One region of the Paenibacillus sp. JNUCC 35 genome, then DNA from elsewhere that is predicted to be linked to it. Evidence: riboswitches for the same ligand, from Rfam matches in the RefSeq annotation. Region 1 holds a riboswitch; each other region holds the start of a gene.

Region 1 (7,647 bases):
GTTCCTGGAGCAGTTGGGCAAAATCGATACGCTCGCGTTCGATAAAACCGGCACGCTGACCAAAGGGGAGCCCCACGTGGAGAAGTCCGTGGTGCTGGATGAGCGCAAGTTTTACCCGGCTGCCGCGGCTATCGAGAAATCTTCCTCGCATCCTCTCGCCAAAGCGATTATGAAGGAGATAGAGGCGAAGGGCATCCGGGCCGAAGAAGCCGACTCTATCGAGACGGTATCCGGAAGGGGAGTGGTGGCGAGCTTCAAGGGAGAAAGGTACTGGCTCGGCAACGAGAAGAGCATGGAACATCTGCGGATTCCGGCGGATATCCAGCAGCAAATCGACTCGCTGAAGGAAGAAGGACTTACTTTAGTTATAGTCGCCGATAACGAAAAGGTGCTCGGTATGTTCGGAATATCCGACGAGATCCGGGAGGAAAGCCGCGGAGTGATCGCCGCCCTGCATAAAGCGGGCATTCATAAAACGGTTATGCTGACCGGAGATCACCAGAAAACCGCGGAGAAAGTCGCCAAAGCTGTCGGTGTAAGCGAGTATTACGGCAGTCTTCTCCCCGAACAAAAGGTCGACAAAATCAAGGAGCTCGCCGCCGAAGGTACGGTTGCCATGATCGGGGACGGCATCAACGACGCTCCGGCACTCGCTTCCGCCCAGCTTGGCATTGCGATGGGCAAAGGAACCGACAGCGCGGTGGAAACCGCCGACATCGTGCTGATGCAGGATCACCTCGGCAAACTGCCCGAAGCTATCTCCGTGGCGCGGCAGGTGAACCGGGTGATCAAGATGAACATCAGCCTGGCGCTCGGATTGAAAGCCATCGCCCTGCTTCTGACTATTCCCGGTCTGCTGACCTTGTGGATCGCCATATTGTCGGACATGGGAGCCACCATTTTCGTAACGCTGATCAGCTTGACCGTTCTTATCGAGAAGAAGCCCTCTTCTTTATCTTAACCAATAGAAAAAAGTGCTCCGCACCGGGTGCGGGGCACTTTCTTATTGCGCAGCGGAGAAGGGACTCCCTTAACCGTAATGTTTTTGATATAATAAGCCGTATGGAAACGAAGGCGGTGAATGGATCATGCAAAAACCAATCGAAGACCTCTGCGACGAATCCTGCGCAGGGACGGAAACGGACGGGACTGCTCTGGAGCATGCGAAAATGAACGAATCTATGGCCGTCAACATGGCGGAGATGTTCAAAGCTCTCGGAGATCCTACGCGCGTCAAACTCATATATGCGCTTTCCCAGCAGGAATTGTGCGTTCACGATCTGAGTGTCGTGCTTGAAATGGGACAATCCGCCGTCTCCCATCAGCTCCGGTATTTACGGAATGTCCGGATCGTTAAGCGGCGCAAAAGCGGCAAAACCGTCTTTTACTCACTGGACGACGATCACGTGAAAGAAATTTTCCGCCAAACCCTCCAGCATCTCGTGCACGTATAAAAAAACAGAGTATCTATTCTCAGGAATTAGATACTCTGTTTTTTGTCGTCAGGGGGAAGGTGATCATGACCTCCGATCCGGTGCCGACTTCGCTGGAGAACCGCATTTTGCCGCGCATGGCATCGATCAGGCGGGTCGTGACCATCAGGCCAAGCCCGGTCCCCTTGCTTTTCGTCGTATAGAAGGGAGCCCCCAGTCTCTCGATTTCTTCCTTGGTCATACCGCTGCCGTTATCGGTGATCGTAATGATGGCTTTGTGCTTCCGGACATAACCGTGTATGCGGATCAGACCGTCCGTTTGGGTCGATTCGATTCCGTTTTTGATCAGATTGACGAACGCCTGCTTGAGCTTGGAAGAGTCTCCCTCGATAAAAATATCGTCCTCGCAGGAAAGCTCGATTACGGCTCCCGACATGCTGGCATAAGGTTCAAGCATCGTCACGGCCTGCTGAAGCGAATCGCCGAGATGGATGAGGCCCGTTTCCGTCAATTCGGGTTTAGCGAAGAGCAGAAACTCCGAGATAATCTTCTCGGCCTGATCGAGTTCTCCGATGGCGATGTTTAAATATCGGCCGAGCTTCTCGTCGGCTTCCTTCTGGGAAATCTGGATATACCCGCGCGTAACTTGAAGCGGATTTCGGATCTCGTGAGCGACACTGGCGGCCAGATCGCTGAGATGCTGCAGCTTCTCGGCTTTTTGGATTTCGATACTCATCTGATCATGCCGGAGCATATGCTGAAACCATAGGATGAGCAGCACCGGCAGCAGAAGCTGTACGGTCACGAGAAGACTTACTTGCGGCAGCAGATCCTGCCAGACAAAACCGTGATGCGAGACGATGTAAGACAGCCAGATAAGCAGAGCGGCAGCGCCGATGCTTGTGTACAAGAGCGACAGGGCGATTTTTTTTCGCGAAGGATATTGGTAGAAATCACGGGCCCTGAACAGGACGGGCAGAAATCCTGCCGCATAGAGGATGACGTCCGAAACTCCGAACGACGGGAACATAACCCCATGAAAGATCAGCATCATCCCGAGCGCCGTAAACCCTCCGTAATACCCTCCGTATATAAAAGCGAGCAGAAGAGGAACGCCTCTTAAATCCCAATAAAAATCAGGAACGAGATACATAACCGGATAGCTAATACTGAAAATCCCGGAAAACCCCATCAGGATTCCCATCAGAAATCGGTTTCGTTTTTTTTCTCTTTTGTAAAAACGCGTAAGCATAAAAATCTGGTAAATATGAGGGGGAAATGTCATGATAAATAAATGGACAAGGATATCTTTCACGGGCCGCACTCTCTTTCTAAAAGAAAAAAGAACTCAGATTCCTATTATGGAGTTCTCTGGCAGATAATGCAATAAATAATGATGCCAATTGAGCGGAAACTCATCAAAAGTTGGTGAACATGGAGGAATATTTCACCAAGTTGTTGAAATCTTTAAGAATAAGCCGGAGGTGCTGAGATTGAAAATTCTCGTCAGCCAGCCAATGCTGGAGCGGAATCCGGAACAACTAATCGTCTGTGAACCTGCCGCAAAGGAGTGTGTCCTGTGAGGACGGATAGAGAAGCTTTGAAACCTGAAGTGGAGGCTTACCTCAACCGAATCGGTTACGAAGGGCCGCTGGACGGCAGTTATGAAGCGCTGGCTTTGCTGCAGGAGCAGCATCTGCACACCGTTCCGTATGAAAATCTGGATATCCTGAACGGTGTTCCGCTGTCTCTGGACATAAAGCGTCTGCGCCACAAAATCGTCGAGCGGCGGCGGGGCGGCTACTGCTTCGAGCTGAACGCCCTGTTCGGCTGGCTGCTGCGCCAGCTCGGTTACCCCGTGACCGATTATGTCGCCCGGTTCTGGCGAGACGAGACGCAGCTGCCGCCCAAACGCCGCCATCACGTATTGGAAGTGGAGGCGGAAGGAGTCAGCTACTTATGCGACGTAGGTGTCGGGGGCATTGTGCCCCGGAGACCGGTCCGTCTTGCCGAGAAGCTGGAACAGCGGCAGGGCGGGGAGTTATACGCCATGGAGCGGGACCCCGTATTCGGCTGGGTGCTGATCGAGAAGCATCGCGGCAGTTGGAGGCGTATTTACTCGTTTACCGAGGAGCCGCAGCTGCCCAAAGATTTTGTCATGGCCAGCTTCTGGTGCGAGCACAGCCCGGACTCCATTTTCACGAAAGATGCGATGGTAGCCGTACGGACCCGTGAGGGGCGCAATTCGGTCTCCGGCAAGGAGTTTAAGCTGTTTACGCCCGAAGGCGTGCGCACGTTCGTGCCTGATAACGACGCGGCCTACAAGGAAGCTCTGCTTAAATATTTCGGCATTCCTCTGGAATAAAGCTTGCATAAATATGCTTCGTTGTGTATAGTCATTCCTAAGTTAACCAATTGAATATGTTGGGAATAGGTGCCCAGCCCCTCGGGAGCTGGAGCTTAAAAGGGAAGTCCGGTGAAAAACCGGCGCGGTCCCGCCACTGTAACAGAGGAGTCAAGGCGATTATGCCACTGGTCTTAGACCGGGAAGGCAGCCGAAGATGATGATTCTGGAGCCAGGAGACCTGCCTGTTCTGACAGCACTGCTTTACCTACGGGAGATAGGGAGGTGTTAAAGTACGAGCCGCTGATTATACAAACAGAGGGCGTCTTTATCCTTGCATGCTTCGGGGATAATGACGTCCTTTTCTTATTTTTCGCGTACAAACAAGCAATTGAAGCAGGGAACTTATGCAAACATCCAATTCAAGCCACTATCAGGAGGTCAAGATCATGAACGCATTGATAAGCAGCAGTTTGGGGTACCCGAGGATCGGAGCGGGACGTGAATGGAAGAAGGCGCTGGAGTCTTTCTGGGCCGGTAAAATCGGGGAACGGGAGCTGACGGACAAGCTGACCGAGGTCCGTTTGGGAAATCTTCGCATTCAGCGGGAGAAGGGCATTGAGCTTATCGCGGTCAACGATTTTTCGGGATACGACCACGTGCTGGATACTTCCGCCATGTTCGGAATCGTCCCGGAACGGTTTCAATACGAGGGCGGTGAAGTATCTCCGGGCACCTACTATGCGATGGCTAGAGGTGAGGACGGGGCGGCCGCATGCGAAATGACGAAATGGTTTAACACCAACTATCATTATATTGTGCCGGAACTCCAGGGCGCGAGGCCCGAACTGGTCGAGAACAAGCCTCTCAAAGCTTACCGCGAAGCTAAAGAAGCGCTCGGAATCCAGGGCAAGCCCGTGCTGCTCGGACTGTTTACGTTTTTGAAATTGTCCAAAGGGTACGCCGAGACGGAAACCGATGCTTGGATCGACCGGCTGCTTCCACTGTACGGCCAAGTGCTGCGAGAGCTGGAACGGGAAGGCGCCGAATGGGTGCAGGTGGACGAACCGGTGCTTTCGACAAACTTATCCGCCGAGGATATGGAACGGATTGAAGCGATCTACAAAGCGCTGGCAGAGGCAGCACCGAAACTGAAAATTATGCTCCAGACCTACTTCGAATCCGTGGAACATTACAGTAGGGTTGTACGGCTGCCCGTAAGCGGGATCGGGCTTGATTTCGTACACGGCGGTGAGAAAACGCTGAAGCTTCTGAAGAGCGAAGGATTTCCTGAAGGCAAAATTTTAGGAGCGGGTATCGTGGACGGCCGGAATATTTGGCGTTCCGATCTGAAGGAGAAGCTGAGTACGCTTCACGACATTTTAGCCGTGGTTCCCGAGGAGCGGGTGATCGTCCAGCCATCTTGCAGCCTTCTGCATGTGCCGGTGTCCACCGTCCACGAAGATAAGCTCGATCCGGTGCTGAGAGACGCTCTTGCCTTCGCCGACGAGAAGCTGGAGGAAATCGTCCTGCTGTCCAAGGCGGCGGTATCCCAAACGGCGGACACCGCCGAAGCGCTTCAGCGGAACGAAAAAGCGCTTGCCGCCCTCCGGTCTTCCGAAGCTCGCGGGAACAAAGCCGTTCAGGCGGCCGCCCTGCAGCTTCAAAAGGTGCCGGCGGCACGCGGCGCGGACTTCGGCGAGCGACGGGCCCTTCAGCGCGAGAAGTGGCAGCTGCCATTTCTCCCGACGACGACGATCGGAAGCTTCCCGCAGACAGCGGAAGTCAGACAGGCGCGGTCCAAATGGAGAAAAGCGGAATGGACGGACGAGCAGTATAAAGCGTTTATCCGGAGCGAGATCGATAAATGGATCAAGCTTCAGGAGGAGCTGGATCTGGACGTCCTCGTTCACGGGGAATTCGAACGGACGGACATGGTGGAATTTTTCGGCGAAAAATTGGACGGCTTCGCCTTCACGCGCAACGGCTGGGTGCAGTCCTACGGCTCGCGCTGTGTGAAACCGCCGGTCATTTACGGCGATGTGGCTTTTACGCAGCCGATGACCGTCGAGGAAACCGTCTATGCCCAGTCGCTCACGACACGTCCCGTCAAAGGGATGCTGACCGGACCGGTTACGATTCTTAACTGGTCATTCGTCCGGGACGATCTGTCCAGAGACGTGGTCGCCTACCAGATTTCGCTCGCGCTGGAGAAAGAAGTGCAAGCACTCGAAGAAGCGGGAATCGAAATGATCCAAATCGACGAACCCGCTGTCCGTGAAGGCCTTCCTCTTAAGAAAGATGAGCACCGGGCTTATCTCGATTGGGCGGTCAACGCTTTCCGCAGCACAACGGCGAATGTGCGGGCCACGACGCAAATTCATACCCATATGTGCTACTGCGAATTCCACGACATGATCGGGTCTATCCGCGATATGGATGCCGACGTCATATCCATCGAAACTTCCCGCAGCCACGGCGAGCTGATCGAAAGCTTCGAACAGCACACGTACGAAAAGGGAATCGGGCTCGGTGTCTATGACATTCACAGTCCAAGGGTCCCTTCCGTCGAAGAGATGGTAAGCATGATCGAGCGTGCGCTGCGCGTACTCGACCCGCAGCTCTTCTGGATCAATCCCGATTGCGGGCTCAAAACGCGAGGCAGCGAGGAAACCGCGGCAGCCCTGCGCAACATGGTTGCGGCCGCCAAACAGTGCCGGGAAACGATGGCCGTTTCTCAAGCTTAACCGAGCAGATCAAGGTTGGCTGCAGATGCTTACGGACCGATAAACATAAGCCGTCCAACAATCCGAGCCTTCGTCCGGTGCAAACCGGGCGGGGGCTTTTTTTTACATTAGCGCGAGAAGAAAATAGGAACGTGAGTTTCCAAACCGTTGGAAGAAACCCATAAACATGGTAAGATAGAAAGATAAACGGCAGAAGGTAAGACCGTCATTCAGGAGGTATAATGGCAAAGGCAAAAGTAAAACGTCCGACCCGGGATGAGTTCGAGCTGGAAGAACTCGGTAACCGGCTGGTAGAAGCCAAGGACGAGGATTCTCTAATTCTTCTTACGGTATGGGGCTGGGCAGAGCAGGTCTACGGCAGAATTACGGTCATGGATCCCCGGACGAGACTCGTACATGTTCAGGACGGCGAACAGCTGACGAAAGTTCCATTTATGGACATTATGCAGGTGGATAACGCCTGATTAGCCTTAAAAGCATCCGGCAGGGTGCTTTTTTACTTTGTGCCGGAACGAATAGAATGAGGTCACTCTGGAGAAGTTAGGAGAATATTGGTAAAAGGAGCTAATCCACGTGAACGAAACGAACTCGAGATCAGCCGCCGCTTTCCCCCAGTTTCCGGAATCGTACTGGCTGGCTTCCGCCCAAATCCCCTCCTATTCCAGGCTGAACGAAAATATCCGGGTAGACGCCGCTATCGTCGGCGCCGGAATAACCGGTCTGACGACGGCCTACCTGCTGGCCATGAAAGGTTTAAAAGTCGCGGTTCTGAACGCGGGGCGCATTTTACACGGGACGACCGGTTATACGACCGCCAAAATTACAGCCCAGCACGACTTGATCTACGATCAGTATATTTCCGACTTTGGCGAAGAAAAAGCGCGGCTGTACTACGAGGCGAACCGAGACGCTCTTCAGTTCGTCCGTCATCTGGTCAAGGAGCACCACATTCAATGCCAATTTGAAGAACAGGATGCCTTTGTGTACACCGATACGGATTCTTCTCTGCACAAAGTGTTCAAAGAATACGAAGCTTACGAGAAATTGCGAATCCCCGGTAGCTATGTAGAAAAAACCGATCTCCCTTTCGAAACGAAAGGGGCGGTCGTGATGAAAAATCAGG
Region 2 (7,647 bases), 720 kb from region 1:
TACGGTACCAGGCGGGGCGCCAAATAATGCGGCATGCCGCCCGTTTTGACCAGATAAACGATATAAAACGAAAACCCGCATAGAATCGCCGCCCGGATAAAATAATGGAAGGCGTAAGCGCGCCTGTCTTCCACCCGGTTCACCTCCCCCAATTCAAAAGGTTACTTGAAATAAAGATGCTCGACCACTACGGAACCGGCAAACACGGTCACCGTGATAAGAACGGCCAGCAGCAGGACAAACTTCGTTTTGAAGACGGACAGAAGCATCAGCGTGCTTTTAAAATCGAGCATGGGCCCGAAAACGAGGAACGTGAGCAGGGAACCTTTGGAAAACGTCTGGAGAAAGGAAGAAGCGACAAAGGCGTCCGAGGTGGAACAGAGCGACAACATGTAGGCAAATCCCATCATAAACAGATGCGGAAGCACCTCCCCCTCCCCCAGCGCCGACAAATCGCCTCTCGGCACAAACGCCTGAATAACGGCCGTAAGGAGAGAGCCGAAAATGAGATATTTCCCCATATCGAAAAATTCCCCGCCCGCGTGACCCATCATCGTAACGAATTTGCCGCCGCCCTGCACGTGCGCGCAGTCTTGTCCGTTCTCGGCGTACAGCGAGTCCAGCCTGTGTTTCAGAGGATTTTTGTTAATAAACGCGTACACGAACAAACCGATAAACGCGCTGACTCCAAGGGCCAGTCCCATCCGGGCATACACCATTTCGGGATTCATCCGGAACGCCGTGTATGTTGCCGCATAGACGACCGGGTTGACGATGGGACCCGCCAGAATGACGACTACGCCTATGTACAGCGGCATTCCCTTGTTGATCAGCCGCCGGACGACCGGGATCATGCCGCATTCGCAAATCGGAAAGAGGATGCCCAGCAGACAGGCGAACACGAATCCGAGCAAAGGATTCCGGGGGATCGCTTTGCGGATCCAGGTCTCCGGGATGTAGACCTGCATGAACGAGGAAAGCAGCACACCGAGCATAATAAAAGGAACCGCTTCGAGCACGATGCCGATAAACATCGTCTTGAACAGGCGGATGACCGAAGGGTCCGGCAGCACCGCATTCCCTGTCCGCACGGCTTGCCAGGCCAGTATAGCCAGGAAACTTCCCGCTGCGATATAAATCAGGTGTCTTTTTCTCATCCCTCTGCTTGCTCCGCTGAAATGCACGTTCTCTCCTCCTGTGTAAGACAGTATTTTTATTTTAATCGTAATCATTACGTTTTTCAACAAAAAAGACTTCTCCCTTACCCTGATCCTCTTCTTCATCTCTATGCGAGTCTGCCCGAATCTATGACAAGCTCCTTCCCTTGTCCGGTCCGTGAAGCCAAAAAAAATCCCGGCACGCGAAACCGCGTTACCGGGATAATGCTTCAGCGGCTCGGATTTAAACCTGCACGATCCGTATCACTTCCGCGGGAGGTCCGCAGGTTCCAGCCGTTTTTCCGGCTTCCAGTAAAGGAGAGCCGCTTTGAAATTGTGCGGGTAAATCAGCTTGCCGTCTTCTTCACGCACATAAGAGTACAAGAGATCAACGGCCTTCCTGCGGTCATACTCCTTGTCCAAAACCGCGCTCAGGTTGTCCTTCAGCAGCTCTTCCTCCGTATCGTAGGCATATGTTTTGTGCAGGTTGACCATTTTACAGTTCGCATCGATTCCCAGTTCATATAGCAGATTCTGCAAATGGATGTAATCTCTGCGTTGAAATTTGATCCGGCAGCCCAGCTGCTCCTGGATGTCCTTGTAGTGCGGTCTCTCGGGACCGCTTACCATCCCCGCGATTCCGAGACGCTTCGCCGTGTTGTTGATGTGCAGCAGCGCCCGGTCGATTTCCTGCATCCGGTAGTAACAATTGACGCCGAATACCACGTCGGCTCGCTCCACCTCGGGAAGCTCTTCCCACTTGGCATGCACGAAGTTTAAATGATTCCAGCCCTTCCGCTCCGCTGCGGCTCTCAGGAAAGCAAGCACGCTTTCGGAGCTGTCGACACAGGTGAGGGAACCCGCTTTCTCGGCCGCTTCGAACGTATAGTTTCCCCAGCCGGGACCGATTTCCAGCACATCCTCGCCGGGATCAATCAAAGCGATCAGCTCCTTGCGTAGGTTGGCGACCCAGGAATCCACCCCGGCTTGTTCTTTCTTTTTCATAAAAGCGTTCCAGAACCCTTCTTCCTTGACGTCATCGGTCATCCGTACGGGAAGATTTCCGTCCCAGTCCTTCATCCCCTCCTGCCAGAGGGTTTTGTAATTCGTATTTAGTTTGACTCCGTAATACATCGTTTGCCTCCCCATGCGGTTTGAAGATCTTTGTTCATACTTCTTTTGATCAAAATGCGGCGGACTTCATTTTACGTGTAAAGCCGGAGGAGTCAATCGATCCGAAACAAATAAAAACATCCCGCCGGAGGCAGGATGTTTGGGTTCATCGCATGAATACGCTCGGGTCGGGACCCGGACGATTAGGGAGAACATTCGCATCAACGCCATCCTATCCGCGTAGGAATGAAGTTACCGGTAAACAGGCAGGTCTCCTGACTCGGGAACCCTATGCGCGCCTTCCCGGATTAACCAGTGACGTGATGCGCTTCGGCCGGGGCCTCTCCCCCTTTTCCCCTTACAGTGGCGGGACCGTATCGGAATTGCACCGAACTTCCCTTTTAATCCGTTCCCTCTCCCCGGAGAAAGAACCGGAACCTGTTTAATAAAGAATGTTTGATAGTCCATTATCTTAAGAAAAGCATGCATGCCAAACAACTTCACGGTTAATAGTAGTCCAAATCAGGCGTTTTGGCAAATGACCGAAGCGTACGGGCAAGCAGATGTACCGGTAAGGCGGGCCCACCAAACTTCGGACTATTAAGTGGAGCCGCGACGGTTTATGACTCCGCTATTCCCCTTCCATAATCAGGTTGATTTGATTAATAAAATCTTTTGCCAGCCCAAGCTGTTTATATGCAAATTCCAAATCTCCGCTGCCTGAAAGTGCGAAATCCAAGTTACCTAAAGTGGACATAAGGATGCGTGCGGTAACAGCAAATCCAAAAGCTTGCTTATCGGCCTGAATATTCATCTGACTCCAGATATACTGAAAGGTTGGCTCCTGAATTCCGTTGAATAATGCAAGATTGCCTACATATGAAGCCAAATCCCAGTATGCGGGCATCCAGGATAAATCCTCAAAGTCCGACCAGACCCAGCCTTCGGGACTCGGTATTAAGTTTCTTGAATGGGCATCTCCATGAGACGGTAGTAGCAAACTTGTTTCGAGACGCATCTGTCTATCCATCGCGAAGAACAGACTTAGCAAGTTTTGTATACGCTGATCCGGATGCTTCATTAATCTAAAAGCCGATTGACATGTCCGCTCCCAAACACCAAGCATAGGAATCTCATCGGTAAAATCTTTCAATGCCAGTGAAAGTCTATTCACCAGTTCAACTGCTTCGCTTGGCGAAGGGCGCCGCAGTTCTGTAGGGGGAACATACTTCCAAAACGTCATCCATGTGCCGCCAATATCGTATGGTCCTGCGTCCGTACGGTCAGTTGGCAATCGTACCGGCACTCCCTTTGATTGGAGATGACGTGCGGCTCTTAATTCACGAACCAGTACCTTGTAGGCGTAATCTGCATGATTTTTTGAAAGCACAGTGGCTATTCGGGCCACAATCGGATACGGGGCCAAATGAACGATCAGGTTCCCGCCATTACCAAGCTCGAGAGGAGTAATGTCCTTTAATCCGGCTTTTTCTGCTATTAAAACGGCTTTTGAAATAAGGCTGCTGTTATTCGGCACTCCGAGGACTCCTTAGTTAAGGTTAAAAACATCTTAGCATCGTTGTCGTGTCCCTGATAGGTATTAAATATTTAACAATTAACTATTCCCCATTAACTCTTCTGTTAACTTGAACTTCCGTCTGGAGATGCTGACAACTTACTAATTTCGGCCCCTTCACATAGGCTGTTAGAAACCCCACGAACGGAGTCTGAGAAGATGAGCCTGCCAAAAGTCCCCAAACATCTCGCCTGGCACGAAACCTTAGAGCTTCACGAGCTTGTGAGCCTTCAAACCGGACAATTGATCGCGTTTAAACAAAAATTGCCGACGCTTACGGACGAAGGGCTTCAAACGCTCTTTAGAGAGGCGATACAAACCTTGGAGCAGAATCTGAACGAGCTGCTGGCGTATTATCCCAAAGCGCATGCTTCCTCCAGGAATAAAAATCCGGAGCTGCCCGTCCTGGAAGCGGGACAGCTTCTCGGTTTTGCCAAAACGGCCGTACGCGGCTACGCCTGCGCCCTCACGGAAACCGCGACTCCCCGTCTCCGGGCAACCTTTGTGAAACATCTGTTGAGAGCGGTCGAATTTCACGCCAAAGTGTTCAACCGGATGTATGCGGACGGTGCGTACCCCGCTTATGACCTGAAGGAACTGCTGGAAAACGACGCGGCCAACGCTCAAGCCGCCCTCTCCCTCGAATAACGGCAAAAAACCGCCAAGGAACGATACGCCTGCTCCTTGGCGGTCTTTCGGCATGCGGCAACGGCTTCCGCCCCGCACATTCTTTTATTGAAACCGGTAGGTCCATAACCGCTCGTGGCCGAACCGTTCCTGCACCTCTTTGTCGTTCGCGGATTTGCCGCTCAGCTTTCCGTTGAGCTGGAACTGGGAGCTGTGTGCAAGGATCGAGCCCAGCTTCTGCCCCAGATACGGCCTGACATCGCTCACGATATCCGCTTTGCCGAGCACATCTTCGCATCCTTTGGAAAAAGCGATGCAGTGAACGACCGGTCTCTCTTCCACGGGGATTCGCTGGACCGTATCAATCACGGCCGCGCCCGTTGCGTCATGATCCGGATGCACGCTGTAGCCCGGGTAGAACGTAATGACAAGCGAAGGATTCAGCTCGTCGATGAGTCCGCGGATTTTGCCGACGAGCAGTTCGCGGTCTTCGAATTCAATCGTTTTATCGTGAAAGCCCAGCATGCGCAGATCCTGAATTCCGATTGACCGGCACGATTCCTCAAGCTCGGCTTTACGGATTTCAGGCAGCGTCACGCGGTTGGCCGCAAGGGGATTGCCCATGTTGCGTCCCATCTCTCCCAGAGTCAAGCATGCGTAAGTCACCGGGGTTCCCTGCCGTATATGGCCGGCAAGCGTACCGGATACGCCGAACGCTTCGTCATCGGGATGCGGCAGGACGACCAGTATGTGTCGTTCCATCTCCATCTACCTTCTCTCTTTGTAAGTTAAAAAGGGGCGCGGCTCAACTGCAGCGAAACGACGAGCTTGCCGTCCTTATCATGTCCCGACAAAATCAGTCTCTGCGTCTCCGTTTCATCCCAATGGGTAAGCCCCTCGGAATAAACCCAGCCTTCTTCCATTTTGAGCCCTACCCGGTAGGGGCCGTTTCCGGCAATGGACCCCTGCAGATAACGGATCTTCGAATTGCGGATAAACGTCGAGGCCGTATGTTTAGACTGGTCAAGATGAGAAGCATAAGCCCCGTTCGTCATTTCCAGATGAATATACAGGTCTTGGCCCTTAAGCAGATCAAGAACTTGCTGGACGGCCGCCTGATTAATAAACTGCATGAAGATTCCTCCAGTAATATACTGACGTATTCACCTAAACTATTGTATGCGGCTAATCTAATGTAGGTTTAAATGTAGCTTATTATAAAACATTCGCATCGACTTCACAAATCGCATACGGTGCGGATAGGCCCGGTATTCAGGCCTGTACAAACAAAAAACCCGCTTCACGGCGGGTTTTCACGGCTTCTATCGTTCTTTTATCCGAGTGGCCCACTCGGCAATCAGACGTTTGAGCTTATCGGCAAGGATCGGCTTGCTGATATGCCGCGCAGCTTTGCCGAAACAGGGGGCCGTTAAAGCTTCGGTGCCTCTGGCCGGACTCTCCAGGTTACGGTTACCGACTTCCGGAGAGCCGCGCCCAGAGCAAGGAGCCACACGAGCATTCCGGCGGCTGCCGTGAGCGTCCAGGGCGACAGCTCGACGACGGACATGCCCGAAGCCGTCTGGAATCCGATCCCCGCGATCGCCAGCATCCAGCCGATTGCGCCCGCGTGGACGAGCATGGCTTTGCGGGACTGCGCGTCATCCGATTTTTCCAGCAGCCAGCCAAGCAGCGGAAGCGTCTGAACCGCATGAAACCCCAGCCCGTGCAGAACAATCAGATTGCCCGAAGAGCCGGTGAAGCGGCTCTGGAGCACGATCATGCCGATACCCGCCGCGACGGCCGCCATCGTGGAGAGAAACCCGTAACGGATGCCGAGAATAACAAGCGGCCGCTCCGCAAGTACCGATTTTCTGAAAAAAGCCGCGGCAAGCCAGACGATGAGAACAATCAGCAGCATGGAGTCAAGACCGAAGGTGATGTTTGCGATGCGATCGACGACGGAGCCCGCCTGCGTAAAGCGCGGATTGATTCCCCTCAGATGCTGGACGGACTCGAGCAGGTAAGCTGCTCCTGCCGTAAATGCGAGCAGCCAGCGGAATACTTTGTGCGGGCGGCTGCCCATTCCGGCCAATGGGAGAATGGCCGCTATCGACAAGACGAAAACACCTAGCGCCGCGTTAAAGGAGAAGGCGCTTTCCACATTGCCTTCCGGGAGGACCCGGCTTCCGTATAAGGTCATATAAACCGCCATAAAAGCGGCGAGTACCAAGCCTGCCAAACCCGTCCAGATTAGTACGCGTTCGCCTGAAAACATCGATTTTGAGCCGCCGTGTCCGTTATAAAGAGCTGGTTTCATTTTGCCCACATCCTATTCTTAGAAATTTATTTATTAGTCAATAAATAATCTTGCAAAAAAATAGGCAGCCTTAACGTGCCGCCTTGCTAGGTTTCCTAGCAGTTCAAATCTTTGAAAGGAAGCAGCCCGGGAAGCTGTAGCACATCCGAAGTTACGATCAGAAGTCCGAGTGCCATGAAATTTCCGGCTGCCGTCTCGACCTCGTCCATTCCGGATTCTTCGAATTTTCGCACGATTGTGGTGTGTATCAGCGTAAACTTCTCGCTCATATGCCTGCGGATTTCGGGTTCTGATATGGCAGGCGCCTGCAACACCATCAACATTTCCGCCCGGTTAGCCCGCATGAGATCTTTGAACGCCTGGCCCATTGATTCCAGAATGAGATCCCCTGAAGCTTCCACCTGTATGAAGACATCATAGAGCCGCTGTACGGCCCGGTCAATCACCGCCTTGAACAGTTCTTCCTTATTCTTGAAAAAATGAAACACATACGGCTGAGACACGCCCACTGCTTTAGCCACCATGGCTGTCGTTGCTTTGTAATATCCGAGTTCCGCGAATATTCCCACGGCTGCGTCTATAATCTGTTCTTTGCGATCTTCGCGGACAACCAACTCCGCACCTCCTTTTATTTATCGATAAATAAATAATAAAAGCCGAGCAGCCATTTCGTCAAGAGGCATATCTAACTTTTTTCCGGCACGCAGCTAGAAAGTCCCTTCCTTCCCGATTCCTCCTTAAGCGAATTTCCGGCCGACTTCATGACAGATCAGCCTTGCGTGCAGCGAATAGTGCTGTTCAACCTATGTAGGGAGGGAACAACGGATCAGACGCCCCGATTGATTCAGCCCGGTACC
Region 3 (7,647 bases), 2.0 Mb from region 1:
TTTTGCCGCTTCTGGCGCCGCCCGTCACGAGGACAGCTCCCGCTCCCGGTGTATGTTCTTGCGCCAGATTCATCAGCCCCGCGACACTCCGGCGCTTTCGAAGGAAGCCATCTCGCGCATGATTTTGCCCGCCGCATCCATGAGCGTGAAGCAGAGCGCAGCCCCGGTCCCTTCTCCCAGTCTCATATCCATATGAAGCATGGGGCTGAGCCCGACCGCTTCCAGCATCCGTGCGTGACCCTGCTCGTGAGACTGATGAGAGGCAATCATATACGGCTGGGACTCCGGAGCCAGCCGTGAAGCAACCAGCGCGGCGGCCGAGGAGATGAAACCGTCGATCACGACCGGACAAGCGTTCTTGGCCGCACCGAGTATGACTCCGGCCAGGCCCGCGATTTCGAGGCCGCCGACTTTCGCCAGCACATCGAGCGCATCGCCCGCATCCGGTTTGTTGACCTCGATGGCTCTGCGGACAACTTCCTGCTTGTGCAGCCAGCGGGCATCGTCGATGCCCGTTCCGCGTCCTACCGCGTCTTCTACGGCGATGCCCCCGAGCACGCTCAGCAGCGCGGAACTGGCCGTGGTGTTGCCGATCCCCATCTCCCCGGTCGCCAGAACCCGCACGCCGCGTCCGGCCAGCCCGTCTGCGACTTCAATGCCGGCGCGGATGGCCTGGAGAGCCTCTTCACGGGTCATGGCGGCTTCACGGGCCATATTGGCCGTGCCTTTCCGGACTTTGCGGGTAAAGAGGTCCGGATGCTCCAGGTCGGCGTTGACGCCGATATCGACGCATACGACCTCCGCTCCCGCGTGCCGGGCCAGCACATTGACGGCCGCGCCGCCCTGCAGGAAGTTCATCACCATCTGGCGGGTCACTTCCTGCGGAAACGCGCTGACGCCTTCTTCGCAGACGCCGTGGTCGGCCGCCATGACGACGATGGCCTTGCGGCTTATATCGGGCATAACCTCTCCGGTAATCCCCGCAAGCTGGCGTGCCATATCTTCCAGCTTGCCGAGGCTTCCCGGCGGTTTAGTCAGATTATCGAGATGGACGGATGCCGCATCCTTCGCTTCCTGACGGAGCGGGCGAATGGCGCCGATTACATCCTGAAGTTCGTTCATGTTTGTTCCTCCTCGGTATGTAGGGTAAGTCGGTATGTATGTAAACCGCCCTGCGGGCGGTCCGGTTTCACTCTATTCAATCTCCCCGGCGCAGCAGGATTTGAGGAATGCCGTGATCCGGATGCTCCAGGACGATCGGTTCCGTCCCGTAGACGTCCAGGATCAGCTCGCTTCTCATAATTTCCTCCGGCGTGCCGATCGATACGCCTTCTCCCTCGTGAACGACGAGAAGCCGTTCGCAGTAGAGAGAGGCCAGGTTCAAATCGTGAAGGACGGCGACCACCGTCAGCCCTTCTTCCCGCTGCCACTGCCGCACGTAGTCCATCAGCTGCATCTGGTAGCCGATGTCCAGATAAGTCGTAGGCTCGTCGAGCAGCAGCAGGCGGGGCTGCTGCGCCATCACCTTCGCCAGCGCCACGCGCTGTTTCTGCCCTCCGCTCAAGTTCTCGACCGTCCGGTCGGCCAACGGCTCCAGATCGAGCCGCCGCATAATCCGGTCGATAAGCGCAGCGGCGTCCTCCCGATCTTCCCCGAGCCAGTTCTGGAAAGGGAACCGGCCCATTTCGACCACCTCACGGACGGTGAAACCGAGCGGAGGCAGCGCATCCTGCTGAAGCACGGCAAGCCAGCGTGCCAGCTCCTTGCGGGCGTAGTCCGCGACTTCCCTCCCCTGGAGAAGAATACGGCCTTTCGTAAGGGGGTCTACGCCGGAGATAAGCCTCAGCAGAGTCGATTTGCCGCTCCCGTTGGGCCCGATGATGCCGAAAAATTCGCCGGGCTTCACCTCGAAACGGATATCTTTGAGCACGCGGGTTCCGCCGAAACTTTTTCCAGCACCCTGCACTTCGATGATCGGTTCCATCAGCTTCTCCCCCATTTCTTCTGTTTGCGCAGCAGATAAGCGAAGAACGGCGCACCCAGAAACGCGGTGATTACGCCGAGCGGAATCTCTGTCGGGCTTAGAAGCGTCCGGGCCAGCGTGTCGGCCCAAAGGACGTAGATGGCTCCGCCAACGGCGGAAAGCGGCACGATCAGCCGGTAATCCGGTCCCGCGATCAGACGGATCAGATGAGGCACGATCAGCCCGACAAACCCGATGACGCCGGATACGGAAACGGCGGCAGCCGTCACCAGTGTAGCGGTGATCAGCACGATCAATTTCGTCCGCTCGACATGGATACCCAGATGGGCGGCTTGACGTTCCCCGAGCGCCAGCAGGTTGAGTGTCCGCGCATAGCTGTAAAGCACAACGAAAGTAACGAGGAAATACGGAAGGAGAACGGTTGTGTACGACCAGCCTTTCATAGCGAGGCTGCCCATCAGCCAGAAAATGATTTCATTGACGACCTGCTTGGACATCGACACGAGAAAAGAAACCACGGAGCCGAGAAACGCCTGCATCACGACACCGGAAAGCAGCAGCGTCTCCATACGGATTTTGCCGTCAGTCCGGGCCAGTCGTAGAACGATCCAAAGCGAAACGGCTCCTGTGGCAAACCCGACGACCGGTATCGTCCACGTACCGAAAAACGTCGTCTGCAGACCGAAGTAAATGACGAACGCCGCGCCGACGCTCGTTCCGCTGCTGACCCCAAGCGTATACGGGTCCGCAAGCGGATTGCGCAGGACGCCTTGAAAAGCGGCTCCCGCTACCGAAAGGGAGGCCCCGACAAGGATGGCCAGCATCACGCGCGGCAGCCTTACCTTCATAATAATCTGCTCTGAGGATACGGGCCAGTCCGGCGTGATTCGGTCTCCGATCCAAGGCAGCTTGCTCCCCAGAATCGAAGCGATCTGACTCACCGGCAGATGGGCCGAGCCCAGCGAAAGACTCAGCACAATAGAAAGAAGAAGGAGTAAAACTCCTACTCCTCCCCAAAGTCCCCATTTAGGTTTCATTTATTTCACCAAGTCCGGATAGATGGCTTTAGCCATTTGCAGGAGTCCCTCTGTCAGACGCGGTCCCGGACGGGTCAGCGTATTCTGGTCGAGACCGATCACCTGGTTGTTTTTAACGGCATTGATTTCGTTCCACCCGCTGCGTCCGCGAATGAGTTCTTCAAGATTTTTCTTCGTTTTGTCATCCACCACGTCTTTGGCGAATAAAATAACGTCCGGGTTCTGCTGGATGATTTTCTCCTCGCTGATCTGCTTCCAGCCCGTAATGTCGGAAGCGACATTGACACCGCCCGCCAGCGTGATCAGCTCATCCATAAATTCGCCCTTGCCGACTGTCCAGCCCGGGGAGAATTCGATGTAGACTTTTTTCTTCTTGTCCGCCGCTACGGTTTTTACAGCATCCGTAACTTTCTGACGGTCTTCTTTCATTTTTGCGACGACTTTTTCCGCCTGTTCCTGATGGTCGGTAATCTGGCCGTAGAGCTGAATATTTTTCATGACGTCGTCAAGCGTCTTAGGCTCCACCTTGAACACGTTGATACCCATGGCGCGCAGCTTTTCAACCGATTCTTTTTTCATCGAAACGCCTGTGAAAACAATGTCGGCTCCCGACGCGATAACCGATTCCTGGTTAGGCTGCGTAATTCCGCCCATTTTCGGCTTCGTTTTCGCTTCCGCCGGATAATCGTCAAAATCGGACACGCCGACGATTGTATCGCCCAGACCGATCGCAAAAAGAGCTTCCGTCTCCGCCGGCGAAACCGACACGATTTTACCGGGCGCTTTCTCGAACGTAAATTCCTTGCCTGTCGCATCGGTTACTTTCAAAGGATACTGCGTTTTCTTCGCGCTCGTTTGCGGAGCCGTGCTTGCCGCCGGAGAGGCCGAGCCCGCCGTCCCGTTATCCGTGCTTTGCTTGCCGCAGGCTGCCAGGCCGACGGCCATCGTCAAAACAAGCAGCAGCAGGGCGTATTTAAAACCCCTAGCGGTTCTTCGATCGTTGTTCATGTTCTCTACTCCCTTGCTGATTTAGTTTGACTTGAGGTTGTCCCACGATGTTCGCGCATGTCAACAAAAAATCCCCTCTATCCGGAGATAGAGGGGATAACTTTCGGAATCACGAGGTGAAACGGCCGTCAGTCGGACGTCCTTTCCGGTTTCGCGCGATCCTCTCCTCGAAGGATATTGTGCTGCAAACCGGCAGGCAGGTCTCCTGACTTACGGATGGCTGACCGTCTTGCCTTCCCATCCGCGCGCGGACAGTGACATCGTAAGACGATCTCCGTATTACAGTGGCGGGACCGTGCCGGATTTGCACCGGCTTCCCTTTTCACCCTGGGCTTCGGCTCCGCTGGAGACGCCGCTTCGGGACCTGACGGTAAACGTATGAGGTTGGGCCTTCAAGTTCATCCCCCATTATAGGCCAAGCGGCGCCGGAAAGACAAGGACTTTAGTCACCGCACCGCTTGCAGTTCCTCGCACGGGCCATAAAGTCGTGGCGGCGCCAAGGCCGTCGCGTCAGGATTTGGCGGCGATCTTTTTGAGCACCTCGAACGACTGCTCGGGATTGCGGCTGTTCACCGCCATGAAAGCAACGAGCCCTTTGCCCTCCACGCCGTTATCCTTCATCCACTTGGAATACTGGAGCGGAATGCCGTACAGGTGCGTCTCCTTCTTGGGCGCTTCGGGCGGATTCTTTTTCTTCCCGGCAGGTTCAATCGTCGCCTCGAGTACGCCCTCCGGATAGTCCTCCTGCTTGAAATGCTCTTCCAGCGGTAAAAATGCCCCTTCGGCCGCATAAATCTTAAACTGTTCTTCGGGGATGATCAGAATACCGTGATTGCCGTATCCCATTTCGACGATCATCTTCTCATTGGAAAAAAGCGGGGACGTATTCAAATAGATGGACGGCTTGTCCCCCACAAGCGCTTTCAACGAATTCTCAAGCTTAAAAGCGGCATCGACCGGTATACCGTCACGGGCCATCATAAAGATGGAAACATCCGCTTTGGGCTGGGCCTTCCCGCACCCGGAAACCAAGACGGTGAATAATAGAAGCAGTACAGCAGCCGAAAACCAGCGTTTCTGTGTCATCGTAATCCCTCCGTTGCCTGATAGCCTGTGCAAACGCTGCAAAAAAGCCGGCATTTACCGGCTCTTCTGGACTAGATTCATATATTCGTTAATCTTATGATCAAGAAGCGTACTCATTTCAATTACGGACTCGGAAGTCATAGCCTCACCGGACTGAACCATCTGTTCCAGTCTGTGCCGCATAAACTGAATTTCTTCTTCCAGGTGAAAGAGGGAGGCTAATTTGGCAGGTCGTTTGGATAACCAGCGTTGATCGGAAACGTCATGGCTGTACCAACCCGAGTTGTCGGCCAGACGATATTCTAAATAAGCCATACATATCCCTCCTTTACCCTAAAGATATCAGTTTTTTCCGATTCTGAAAACTATTTTTTGGACAAGTCTTTACAATTTTTTCACAAAAGACCCAATACGGTCCAAAGCCTCGTTCAGCTGTGAAACGGAAGTCGCATAGGAGCAGCGGACGAAGCCTTCGCCGCCGTTGCCGAACACCTGTCCCGGAACGGCCGCCACCTTCGCTTCGGTCAGAAGCCGCTGAGCGAACTCTTCCGAGCTGAGGCCCGTCGAAGCGATGGAAGGGAACGCGTAGAACGCTCCCTGAGGCTCATGGCAGTCGAGACCGATCTGCCGGAAGCCTTGAACGACCAGGCGTCTGCGCTGGTTATAGGACTCGATCATCCGGTCCTTCTCCTCCAGTCCGTTGCGGAGCGCCTCAAGCGCGGCAATCTGGCCCATGATCGGAGCGCACATGACCGTGTACTGATGGATCTTCAGCATCGCGGAGATCAGGTCCGGATGCCCGCACATGTAGCCGACTCTCCAGCCCGTCATGGCAAAAGCTTTCGCGAAGCCGCTGACGAGAATGGTGCGGTCCCGCATGCCGGGCAGCGAAGCGAAGCTCACGTGCTTGCTTCCGTAAGTGAGCTCCGCATAAATTTCATCGGCGATGACGATCAGATCGTTCTCTTCCACGATCCGGGCGATCGGCTCCCAGTCCTCGTACGTCATGATGCCGCCCGTCGGGTTGCTCGGATAGCTCAGAACGAGAACCTTGGATTTCGGCGTCAGACTTGCGCGGAGCGCCTCGGGCTTCAGCTTGAAGCTGTCCTTCGCGAAGGTCTCGATGCCGACCGGGACTCCTCCGCCGATCGTGACGATCGGGCTGTAAGCGATGTAGCAGGGCTCCGGAACGAGAATTTCATCGCCCGGCGTAATCAGCGCGCGCAGCGCAAGGTCGATCGCCTCGCTGCCGCCGACCGTTACGACGACTTCATTCGAAGGCTCGTATTTTACGGCAAAATTCGTGTACAAATACTCGGCGATCGCTTCGCGAAGCTCAGGGAGGCCCGCATTCGGCGTATAGTTCGTCCGGCCTCTTTCCAGGGAATACACGCACGCCTCGCGGACATGCCACGGCGTCACGAAATCCGGTTCCCCGACGCCCAGAGAAATGATATCCTTGCTCCCGCTTACCAAATCAAAAAAACGCCGGATGCCCGAAGGAGGAATATCCCGGACCAGCGGTGACAAATAGCCCTGCATGGATTTCGGTTTACTTCCGATTTCTTCCTGGTTTATCATCGTCATCGTCCTTTATGGTGAGACCAGCATCCGATGATCATCCTCACGGTCATCAAAAATGATCCCATCCTGTTTGTATTTTTTCAGAATAAAATGAGTTTTCGTAGACAATACCCGGTCCAGTGTCGACAGCTTGCTGGAAACGAAAGAAGACACTTCCCGCAGCGTACGGCCCTCGATCTCCACAAGCAGATCGTAAGCTCCTGACATCAGATAGACCGACTTCACTTCTGGATATAAATAAATGCGTTCCGCAATCGCGTCGAATCCGGTTCCCCGTTCAGGCGTGATCTGCACTTCGATCAGCGCGTTCACCTTGTCGCTGTCCACTTTGCTCCAGTTGAGCACGGTGGCGTACTTCACGATGATGTGCTCGTCTTCCATCTGGCGGATGGCCGCCGTCGCCTCTTCTTCCGTAATTCCCAGCATGGTCGCGATAAGCGCCGGAGAACGGCGGGAATCTTCTTTCAGAATATCCAGAATCTTGTGCTTCAAATCGTCCATCGTCAAGCCTCCTACTAAGAATCGTCATGAATAAGGTCCAATGAAATCAAGCATCGGATAGGGAAAATCGTTATCTTCCATATTACACGCAGCCCCCGCCGAATTCAATAAAAAACGGAAGCGCAAAAAAGCCGCAAGCACGCGCTCCTTGCAGCTTCATCTCCCTGCCCCGGCGAGCGGTGCGGCACCGCCCGGCGGCGCAAAACCGCAAGGTCGCTCCCCTTGCCTGCCGAGGCTTCGGTCCCACCGGCTTTCTGCCTGAAAAGCCTCCGTGTATAGGCATTTCTCCCTATGCCCGGTCTCCGGGGCAGCCGGACGCGCTTATGCGGGTCTTGCCGATCGCGGGAGCCCGCCGTCCTGCCGACTGCTGCATTCCGCTTTAGCCTACTGTGCGGCTGTAGGCCGACTGCTTGCCGCGGAGCAGACGCAGCATGGCCGATTCTATCC
Region 4 (7,647 bases), 430 kb from region 1:
CGTCCGGTAACCCGTGTCTATCGGCTGCGGACGAAACAATATGCGGCTGGTTCAGCCGTTTTTGCCCTGCCACTTGTTCCGGTGCTCGGACTTGATCGGCTGTACGTTTTTGCCGTTCAGATCCACCGTATCCGGCGTGGTGCTATCGTATCCGGACAGATCCGCCTGAAGATGTACGACGACTTGATGAGTTTTGCCGCCGGCATCCTTGCCGGATACGGTCAGTTCCGCCTCCTGATGCTGAATATAGTTCGAAGGACTGATCGTCGCGTTAACGGCCACCTTCTCCAGGCGAATATCATCGGTCAGCTCGGGAGCGACACCCTTCAGAAAATCTTTGCCGAACGGGATGTCCGCCGTGTCTGCTTTCTTCTCCGGCTCTCCGTGCTCTTTAGACGCCTGCTTGATGACGATCGGCGCAATCGCCTGAACAACAGCGGGCAGCTGAGCGCCGTCCAGCTCCGCCGATACGCGCTTGCTCCCGTCCTCTTTCACATCAACGGCGACATAATCTTTCAGATTGCCGACCAGCGCGTCGACCACGGTTTCCACGTGCTGCGGTATTTCTTTTTCCGCGGAGTCTTTAAAACGCTTATGCGATTCGGCCGCCGCATCTTTTACATAATACACATCGCTGCTTCCCGGTTTGAAAATGGCTTGATCGCCCTGCTTGTAAAATTGAAGCGCTTGTTTCGCGCCTCCGGCGGAAACTTCACCCGCACCGCTTGCCGAGCCGCCTTCCCGGCTCATTTTAAACGTCCCGTTTGCGCTCAGAGCCACATTTCCGTTGTCCTGCAAAGATCCTGTCGCCTGAACAGTCACACTTTGGACTGTCTTGGTGTTCTTCAACGCGGACTTGTAGGCGTCGTACCCTGAAGTTCCGGCCATGGCGCTTATTCCCGTCGTGACCATCATGAGACTGCTGATTCCGATTACGCTTCCCAGCACAAGCCATTTCTTGTTCATCTTCATCCTCCTGAATCATTCGTATTTAACTTCCACTGTCATCATAGGCAAAAAAAATAAACCCCTTATGAAGCATCTATTAAAACTTTCTTAAATCACTTTCCAAGGATCGTTTTTCAAATTAATCGCATAAAAAAAGCCCCTTTCGCAGGGGCTCATTTCATTCCATTCCATCCGGTCAGACGGCTTTTAACGGCGCTGCCCAAAATCGGATAGGAAAAGAAGGCTTATTTTTTATGTACTTTATCGGGATATAACCCTTCCGCCAGCGTCTGCAGAGCGATCGGGGCGCGGATTCCTTCGGAAGCGGCCGATAGAGGGAGAACGAGCAGCCGCTTGTTCTTAATCGCCGGAATATCGGCCAGCTCCCTTTTACCCAGGAGAAGCTCTTTCTTCTTCTCTACCGGCGTGTCGCCGTAATCCATAATGACAATCACGTCTGGGCTGCGGCTGACCACCTCTTCCCAGCTGACTTCGACCCAGCTTTTCTGAATATCGTCGAAAATATTTTTGCCGCCGATCATGTTGATCAGGCTCGTAATGTAGGTGTTGGCCGCCGTGAAAGCTTTGTCTTCGCCGTTGTCGTAAATGAACACCTTCTGAGGAGTCCCGACCGTGCCGATTTGCTCCTGAATGTCTTTCAAGCGCTGCTTTATGCCATCCACAAGCTCATTCGCTTTGGCCTCCACCCTGAAAATGCGGCCGATGTTCAAAATATCCCGGTACACATCCTCCAAGGTCGGAGCGGCTTTATTGGAGGATTCCTGCAAATAGGTCTGAATCCCCTGTTTGGCGAGTTCTTCCCGGGTGCCCAGACTTTTCTCCGTAAACGCGCTTTTCCAACCCGCATAGGCAAAATCCGGAGCGGCCTCCGCGAAAACTTCCTTGGACGGATATGTTTTGGCGAGAACGGGAACCCGTTTGTAAGCTTCCTGCAGCTCCGGGAGGATCTGATCGTCCAGGTATGCGGTGCCGGCCATGTTTTTCTCCAGACCGAGCGCAAGCATTACTTCCGTGGCATGCTGATTTAAAGTCACGGCCCGTTTGGGCGCTTCCGAAAAATGAAGCTTCTGCCCCATATTATCAAGTTCTACGGCTGCCGCCGGTGTTCCCGTTGACTCCGCAGCCCCTCTCGGTACAAGTTCTTTGGTTGAATCGGAAGCGGAGCAGGCGCTTATAGCGGCCATGCACACAAGAGTGAGGCATAAGAATAAAGAAAGTTTAAGAGATCGCATAAGATTCAAAAGGATTCCTCCGTCTGTTTTAGTCTGGCGTTATAAAAAGATTCCGGCAAGTACGTAATGACCGGCTTGCCTGTCAGGGCGTGCCGGTTCACCTCGGCGTGAACGCCGAATATGTCCCGGAGAACAGCAGGGACGAGAAGCTCCGCTGGCGTTCCTTCCGCCGCAATCCTTCCCTCGCTGATGATGTAGAGACGGTCGCAATAGTAAGCCGCCATATTCAGATCGTGAAGGGCGGCCAGCGTCGTGATCCCCAGCGAGCGGACAAGTTCCATGATCTGGAGCTGGTAGCGAATATCCAGGTGGTTCGTCGGCTCGTCCAGAATCAGAAACTTCGCCTGCTGAGCCAGCGCCCGGGCGATAAGCACCCGCTGCTTCTCGCCGCCGGACAAGGTCGCGAAGCTGCGTTCTCCGAAATGTCCGAGCCCGACCGTGTCCAAGGCCCGGAGGCATATTTCCCGGTCCGCTTCCGTATCGCTTTCGTACCATTTCTTGTGGGGATATCTTCCCATCAGAACCATGTCCGCCACGCTGAAATCGAACTCGACGGAAGATTCCTGGCTGACGACGGCCATCAGTTCGGCCGCTTTTTTGTAGGGCAGATTCAGCAGCTCCCGCTCATCCAGAAACACTTGTCCCGCGTCCGGCTTAAGCTCGCGGTAGACCGTTTTGAGCAGGGTCGATTTCCCGCTCCCGTTCGGGCCGATCAGGCCAATAAACTCGCCTTCGCGGACGGCCAGGTTTACGGAGTCGAGGATTTTCCTGGCGCCTATGCTCAAAGTGAGATGCTTCGCTTCCATGTTCATTTAGAAGCACCTCCGAACGCGTATGAACTTCTGCGGAGCAGCCAGATGAAGAACGGGCCTCCGCATATCGCGGTGACGATGCCGATCGGCAGTTCTTCCGGCGCAAGCACGAGCCTGGCCAGAACGTCGGCCCATATGACGTAGACCGCCCCGAAAAGGACGCTGACCGGAAGCACCTTGCGGTGGTCGGAGCCGAGCACCAGCCGGACGATATGGGGAATCATCAGGCCGACAAAACCGATTGAGCCGCTGACGGACACGATCGTTCCCGTGATCAGCGCGGTTACGATCACCAGACAGGTCCGGAACGCCGGCACATTGACCCCCATCGTTCCCGCTGCGCCTTCCCCCACGAGAAGAGCGTTCAACGACCGATGCTGAAAGAGCAGGAAAACGATACCGGACACCACGATCAGAGCCGGTGCGGTGAGGTATTCCCACTTCGCGCCGGCCAGGCTGCCCATCAGCCAGTAAACGACGGAGCGGATGCCTTGTGCGTTCGGCGCCATCGTGACGATGAAGCTCGTAAACGCCGACATCATGCTCGCAACGGCTGTTCCCGCAAGCAGCAGCCGGGTGGTCGAAATGCGGCCTCCTACCTTGGCGAAGGTAAAGACAAGCGCCATCGCGACGAGGGAGCCGATAAAGGCTGAAACCGGCAGCGCGTATGCGCCAAGAAACGAGAAGCCGCCGAACAGCAGAACAAGGGTAGCCGCAACCGACGAGCCGGACGATACCCCGAGTATATAAGGATCGCCGAGCGAATTGCGGATTAACGCCTGGATCGTCACTCCGACCGCGGACAGGCCCGCTCCTACGACAAGACCGAGCAGGACGCGGGGAAAACGGATATTCCAGATAATATGCTCCTGCGCTTTCGTCCAATCCCGCTCGACCAGGCTGCCGATTCCCGGCATGTGAGATAGAGCGATCTTCCAGACCGTGACGGGCTCGATCCGCACGGAACCGAGCATGACGGCTATCGTCACGGAGATCACAAGGAGAAGCGACAAGCCGCCCAGCAGGAGCGGAAAAGCGGTTAGGGTGCGCGCCGTCCCGTATTTTTTTGCGGATGCGGAGCGGGCGCCCCCGGCCTCCCCGGTCTCCCCTACCGTTTCTTTGTTGCAAACCGATTGCAAGTCCTCACCTCGACCGTTGATATTTTTAGGGCTGTCCATGCAAAAAAGCGCCTCCCCCTTCGTTTGCAGACAAAGGGAAAGACGCTCGTAATTTCAGTACAGAACGCATCTAACACCTCCCTATCTCCCGTAGGTTGCTCGTGTTACGGATACAGGCAGGTCTCCTGGCTATCAGCGTCATCATCGGCAGCAGTCTTCCCGGCATGGATACCAGTGACTGTGGTTGCTGCGACTCTTCTGTTACAGTGGCGGGACCGCGCCGGTATTGCACCGGACTTCCCTATTAAGCTGTACCGCGTTAAGATTCCAGCGGCAAGCACCTGTACCGAGTTATTCAATTCATCGTCCGGCCTGTATTTTACACGAAATACGGAATGTGAACCGGAAGCATCTTGTCTATCATAGCGGATACGTCAAGAATCGGCAACATTTGACATCCCGCTTAATCCGGCAGCAGGCCCTGGATCTGCTCTCTGACCGTAGGATTATCCAGATCATGACCGAGAACGGACACCATGCCCCGGTCATCCCGTGACCGGATTAACCGCCCGATGCCCTGCCTCAGGCGGAGCAGCATGTAGGGCATGTCGACGTCTTCGTACGGCTGAGCCGAATCTTTCCGCTTGGCCGCAAAGACGGGATCGTCCGGAGGAAACGGAAGCTCCCAGACGATTACATGGGACAAGGACGGTCCCGGAATATCCAGTCCTTCCCACAGCGTTACCGCACAGAGGACACTTTCCTCGTCGTTCTGAAACGACGAGATGAGGTGGCTGATTTCCGCCGAGCCCTCAAACAAAAACCGGTAATCGGCGGACTCGGGATACCGTGTCATGTTCCGTTTGAAAGCGCCCAGCGCCTCGCGGGACGGGAACAGGATAAGCGCCCGCCCGTCGGATTCCTTGAGCAGTTCCAGAACCCGTCCGGTCTTGTCCTCTTCCGGCTTGTCGGGATACAGGTTCGCCTTCATTTGGGCGCTGTAATCGTAAGGGGAGGGAACGGAAAACGAAAGGAAGCTTTCGATGCCTAGACTGCCCGCCATATAGTCAAAAGAGCCGTTGACGGACAAGGTCGCGGAAGAAAACACGACCGGCATTTTTTTCGAAAAGACGCGGTCACTTAAAATCTCCTTGACCATTTTCGGCATGATAACCAGGGTGATTCCGTCGGAATCCTCCGTAACCCATGAAATGAGCTGACCGGGCTTATCGAACAAGCTCAAAGCAAGCTGAATCATTTCCAGGTGCTCCTCGACGATTTTGAGCTGGTAATCGTCCAGCGTGGACAGTCCGCTCTCGAATACGAGCTCTTCCTCGATCACGTCGATCAGCTGCCGGAACCGGCTTACTTGCCGTTTCAATTCTTCGCTCCAGGCGAATTCCTTGCGGTCCGAGGCCGGGACGGAATAACTGCTCTCGTCCAGCACGCGGAACAGCGTTTCACTCTGGACGATGGCCTCCTCGATGGCCAGGGCCAGCGTTTCTCTGACCTCGCCTTCCAGAAGCCGGATGACGATGCTTTCGAATACCGAATGTTTCAATTTGTAGGTGAGCGCGTTTTGCGCGGCCGTTTCAAGCAGATGCCCTTCGTCGAATACGACGGAGCTGTGGTCCGGCAGAAGAGGAAGCTGGCCTTCCCGTTTGCGGGCCTCGTAGGTCCAGACATGTTCCATGTAGAAATCATGGGAGCAAATAATCAGGTCGGCGGACTTGCGGTAATGCTCGCGCGACAACGTCTGGCCGCAGCGGTGCCGCTGGCTGCAGACGAGGCAGTCCTGGAACACGTCCCAGCCGATACGTTCCCACTGCTCGTCCGTAAGCTCAGGGTACTCCTTACGGTTGCCGTACGGATAAAAGGACTGGAGCGTGTCCGGGTAGTGGACGAACGAAGGAAGGCCGTGATAAATCTCGCTGAAGACTTCCTCATCGTCGGAGCCGCCGCCCCGGGTATCGTCCAGTTTATTCAGGCAGATATACTGGTGCTGCGACTTGCCCATCCGGGCGTCAATCGTCAGATCGAGATGCCGGGCGAGCTTGGCGATGTCCCCTTCGGGTTTGACCAGCTGCTCGATCAGCGACTCGTCCGCACAAGCGATAATCGCGGGCTTTCTCGTATAACGCGCATACATAAGAGCGTAAAGCAGATACACCAGCGTTTTCCCGGTTCCCACTCCCGCTTCCGCAAAGATGGTCTGTTTCTCCTGGTAAGCCCTCTCCAGCTGAAACGCCATATAAATTTGTTCGTCTCTCACTTCAAAACCGGCTTCCGGCAGAAGCTCGTAAAACACGTCGGCAATCCAGTCGCTTGCCTGCTGAATAAAAGGTTTTGTCGGATCAAATGCAAATGGATAATTTCTCAATCTGGCCGTGCCTCCACATCATCGTTACGTACATCTGTCCATTATACCGCAAAAGATCCCCCTGCGAATCCTCCTTTTTTTAGATGGTTTAGCAAGTGAATTAATTTTTTATATAAGTGGATGGAGTTAGATCTGTTTTATAAGTAATTATTCCTTGAGCTACATACCGGTTCTTTAAAATATGTCTTATTGTTTCATAATGCAGTTTAATTTTATATTTATCCAATTCCTTGTTAATATCCTTTAATGTGAAGTGAGTACCTGCCGGTAACATTCTTATGTAATTGTCAATAAACTTATGTGAATCTAAAGAGTGCTCTTTCTCTTCGTATATGACTGCCTGAACGGACTTTTCTGCGGCAGTTTTCAATTTTTCATCAATAATATTCATTATATCTTCTTTACTCAAGCCTTCTGTAAGCGCCCTATCTATCTGATCCTTTGTTTCATTATTAATTTCTTCAAGCTCGTCTCTTAAGATTTCTTTCTTGTCCATTTTATCAAGCTTTATGTCCATTTGGCTGGTTCTTTCACGCAGTTCCCCTAAAGCCGCATTTATTTGATCCTTAACGGCATCCGTTTTAGTCGCCTCTCTGACGGATATAAAAATAGCCACCGCTCCCAACGCAAATGAAACAAAGGTGGATACATAGGAAATAAAACCCATAAACATTTCCTTATAAACAAAACCAAATCCTAAAGCATAAACCAAAAAAGCCATGGACCAAAACCAATCTTGTGTTCTCCACCATTTCAACAATTTCCACCCCCCTTCCATATATTGCATGACACATTCCGTTTGTGCAACAAAAAAAACCTCCCGTCGCCGGGAGGCTTTTCCTTCTACACTTGCATGATTTTAATCAGATTCGTCGTTCCCGTCTTGCCGATCGGCACCCCTGCCGTGATCACGGTGTAATCGCCGGTTTGCAGCAGCCCCTGTGCGGTGCCGCTGGATACCGCGGCCTGAAACATGTCGTCGGTCGTCTGTACAAACTCGCCTTTCACGGGCAGCACGCCCCACAGCAGGCAGAGCTTATTCAAAACCTCGTCGCTAGGCGCAATGGCGATGATCGGCGCTTTCGGTCTGTGCTTGGACACCATCCGGGGGGTGTACCCGCTCATCGTCGGCGTCA

What was found. Region 1 has a riboswitch for cobalamin ahead of metE (5-methyltetrahydropteroyltriglutamate--homocysteine S-methyltransferase). Riboswitches for the same ligand answer to the same signal wherever they lie in the genome.
Region 2: it holds a riboswitch for cobalamin, as region 1 does, so the genes downstream of both, AC2TF6_RS11790 (class I SAM-dependent methyltransferase) here and metE (5-methyltetrahydropteroyltriglutamate--homocysteine S-methyltransferase) in region 1, are expected to answer to the same signal.
Region 3: it holds a riboswitch for cobalamin, as region 1 does, so the genes downstream of both, AC2TF6_RS23580 (ABC transporter substrate-binding protein) here and metE (5-methyltetrahydropteroyltriglutamate--homocysteine S-methyltransferase) in region 1, are expected to answer to the same signal.
Region 4: it holds a riboswitch for cobalamin, as region 1 does, so the genes downstream of both, AC2TF6_RS16425 (FecCD family ABC transporter permease) here and metE (5-methyltetrahydropteroyltriglutamate--homocysteine S-methyltransferase) in region 1, are expected to answer to the same signal.

Annotation. Positions count from the first base shown of each region.
Region 1 covers NZ_CM177771.1:3,251,794-3,259,440, reverse strand. The annotation lists gene AC2TF6_RS14790 (heavy metal translocating P-type ATPase) at 1-961, shown strand, start outside; gene AC2TF6_RS14785 (ArsR/SmtB family transcription factor) at 1,089-1,454, shown strand; gene AC2TF6_RS14780 (ATP-binding protein) at 1,474-2,748, opposite strand; gene AC2TF6_RS14775 (arylamine N-acetyltransferase family protein) at 3,013-3,798, shown strand; cobalamin riboswitch at 3,849-4,040, shown strand; gene metE (5-methyltetrahydropteroyltriglutamate--homocysteine S-methyltransferase) at 4,227-6,524, shown strand; gene AC2TF6_RS14765 (YolD-like family protein) at 6,746-6,988, shown strand; gene AC2TF6_RS14760 (FAD-dependent oxidoreductase) at 7,098-7,647, shown strand, end outside.
Region 2 covers NZ_CM177771.1:2,534,598-2,542,244, reverse strand. The annotation lists gene AC2TF6_RS11800 (TIGR03943 family putative permease subunit) at 1-134, opposite strand, end outside; gene AC2TF6_RS11795 (permease) at 162-1,247, opposite strand; gene AC2TF6_RS11790 (class I SAM-dependent methyltransferase) at 1,422-2,291, opposite strand; cobalamin riboswitch at 2,519-2,727, opposite strand; gene AC2TF6_RS11785 (aminoglycoside phosphotransferase family protein) at 2,902-3,807, opposite strand; gene AC2TF6_RS11780 (spore coat protein) at 4,006-4,494, shown strand; gene bshB2 (bacillithiol biosynthesis deacetylase BshB2) at 4,579-5,235, opposite strand; gene AC2TF6_RS11770 (YojF family protein) at 5,262-5,606, opposite strand; gene AC2TF6_RS11765 (hypothetical protein) at 5,903-6,790, opposite strand; gene AC2TF6_RS11760 (TetR/AcrR family transcriptional regulator) at 6,886-7,404, opposite strand.
Region 3 covers NZ_CM177771.1:5,214,055-5,221,701, forward strand. The annotation lists gene cobU (bifunctional adenosylcobinamide kinase/adenosylcobinamide-phosphate guanylyltransferase) at 1-73, opposite strand, end outside; gene cobT (nicotinate-nucleotide--dimethylbenzimidazole phosphoribosyltransferase) at 73-1,122, opposite strand; gene AC2TF6_RS23570 (ABC transporter ATP-binding protein) at 1,199-1,984, opposite strand; gene AC2TF6_RS23575 (FecCD family ABC transporter permease) at 1,984-3,021, opposite strand; gene AC2TF6_RS23580 (ABC transporter substrate-binding protein) at 3,022-4,029, opposite strand; cobalamin riboswitch at 4,208-4,412, opposite strand; gene AC2TF6_RS23585 (hypothetical protein) at 4,540-5,115, opposite strand; gene AC2TF6_RS23590 (aspartyl-phosphate phosphatase Spo0E family protein) at 5,170-5,430, opposite strand; gene AC2TF6_RS23595 (aminotransferase class I/II-fold pyridoxal phosphate-dependent enzyme) at 5,500-6,696, opposite strand; gene AC2TF6_RS23600 (Lrp/AsnC family transcriptional regulator) at 6,709-7,200, opposite strand; gene AC2TF6_RS23605 (GNAT family N-acetyltransferase) at 7,580-7,647, opposite strand, start outside.
Region 4 covers NZ_CM177771.1:3,684,771-3,692,417, forward strand. The annotation lists gene AC2TF6_RS16410 (hypothetical protein) at 52-966, opposite strand; gene AC2TF6_RS16415 (ABC transporter substrate-binding protein) at 1,194-2,201, opposite strand; gene AC2TF6_RS16420 (ABC transporter ATP-binding protein) at 2,207-3,013, opposite strand; gene AC2TF6_RS16425 (FecCD family ABC transporter permease) at 3,010-4,191, opposite strand; cobalamin riboswitch at 4,290-4,491, opposite strand; gene AC2TF6_RS16430 (ATP-dependent DNA helicase) at 4,595-6,511, opposite strand; gene AC2TF6_RS16435 (hypothetical protein) at 6,612-7,271, opposite strand; gene pyk (pyruvate kinase) at 7,355-7,647, opposite strand, start outside.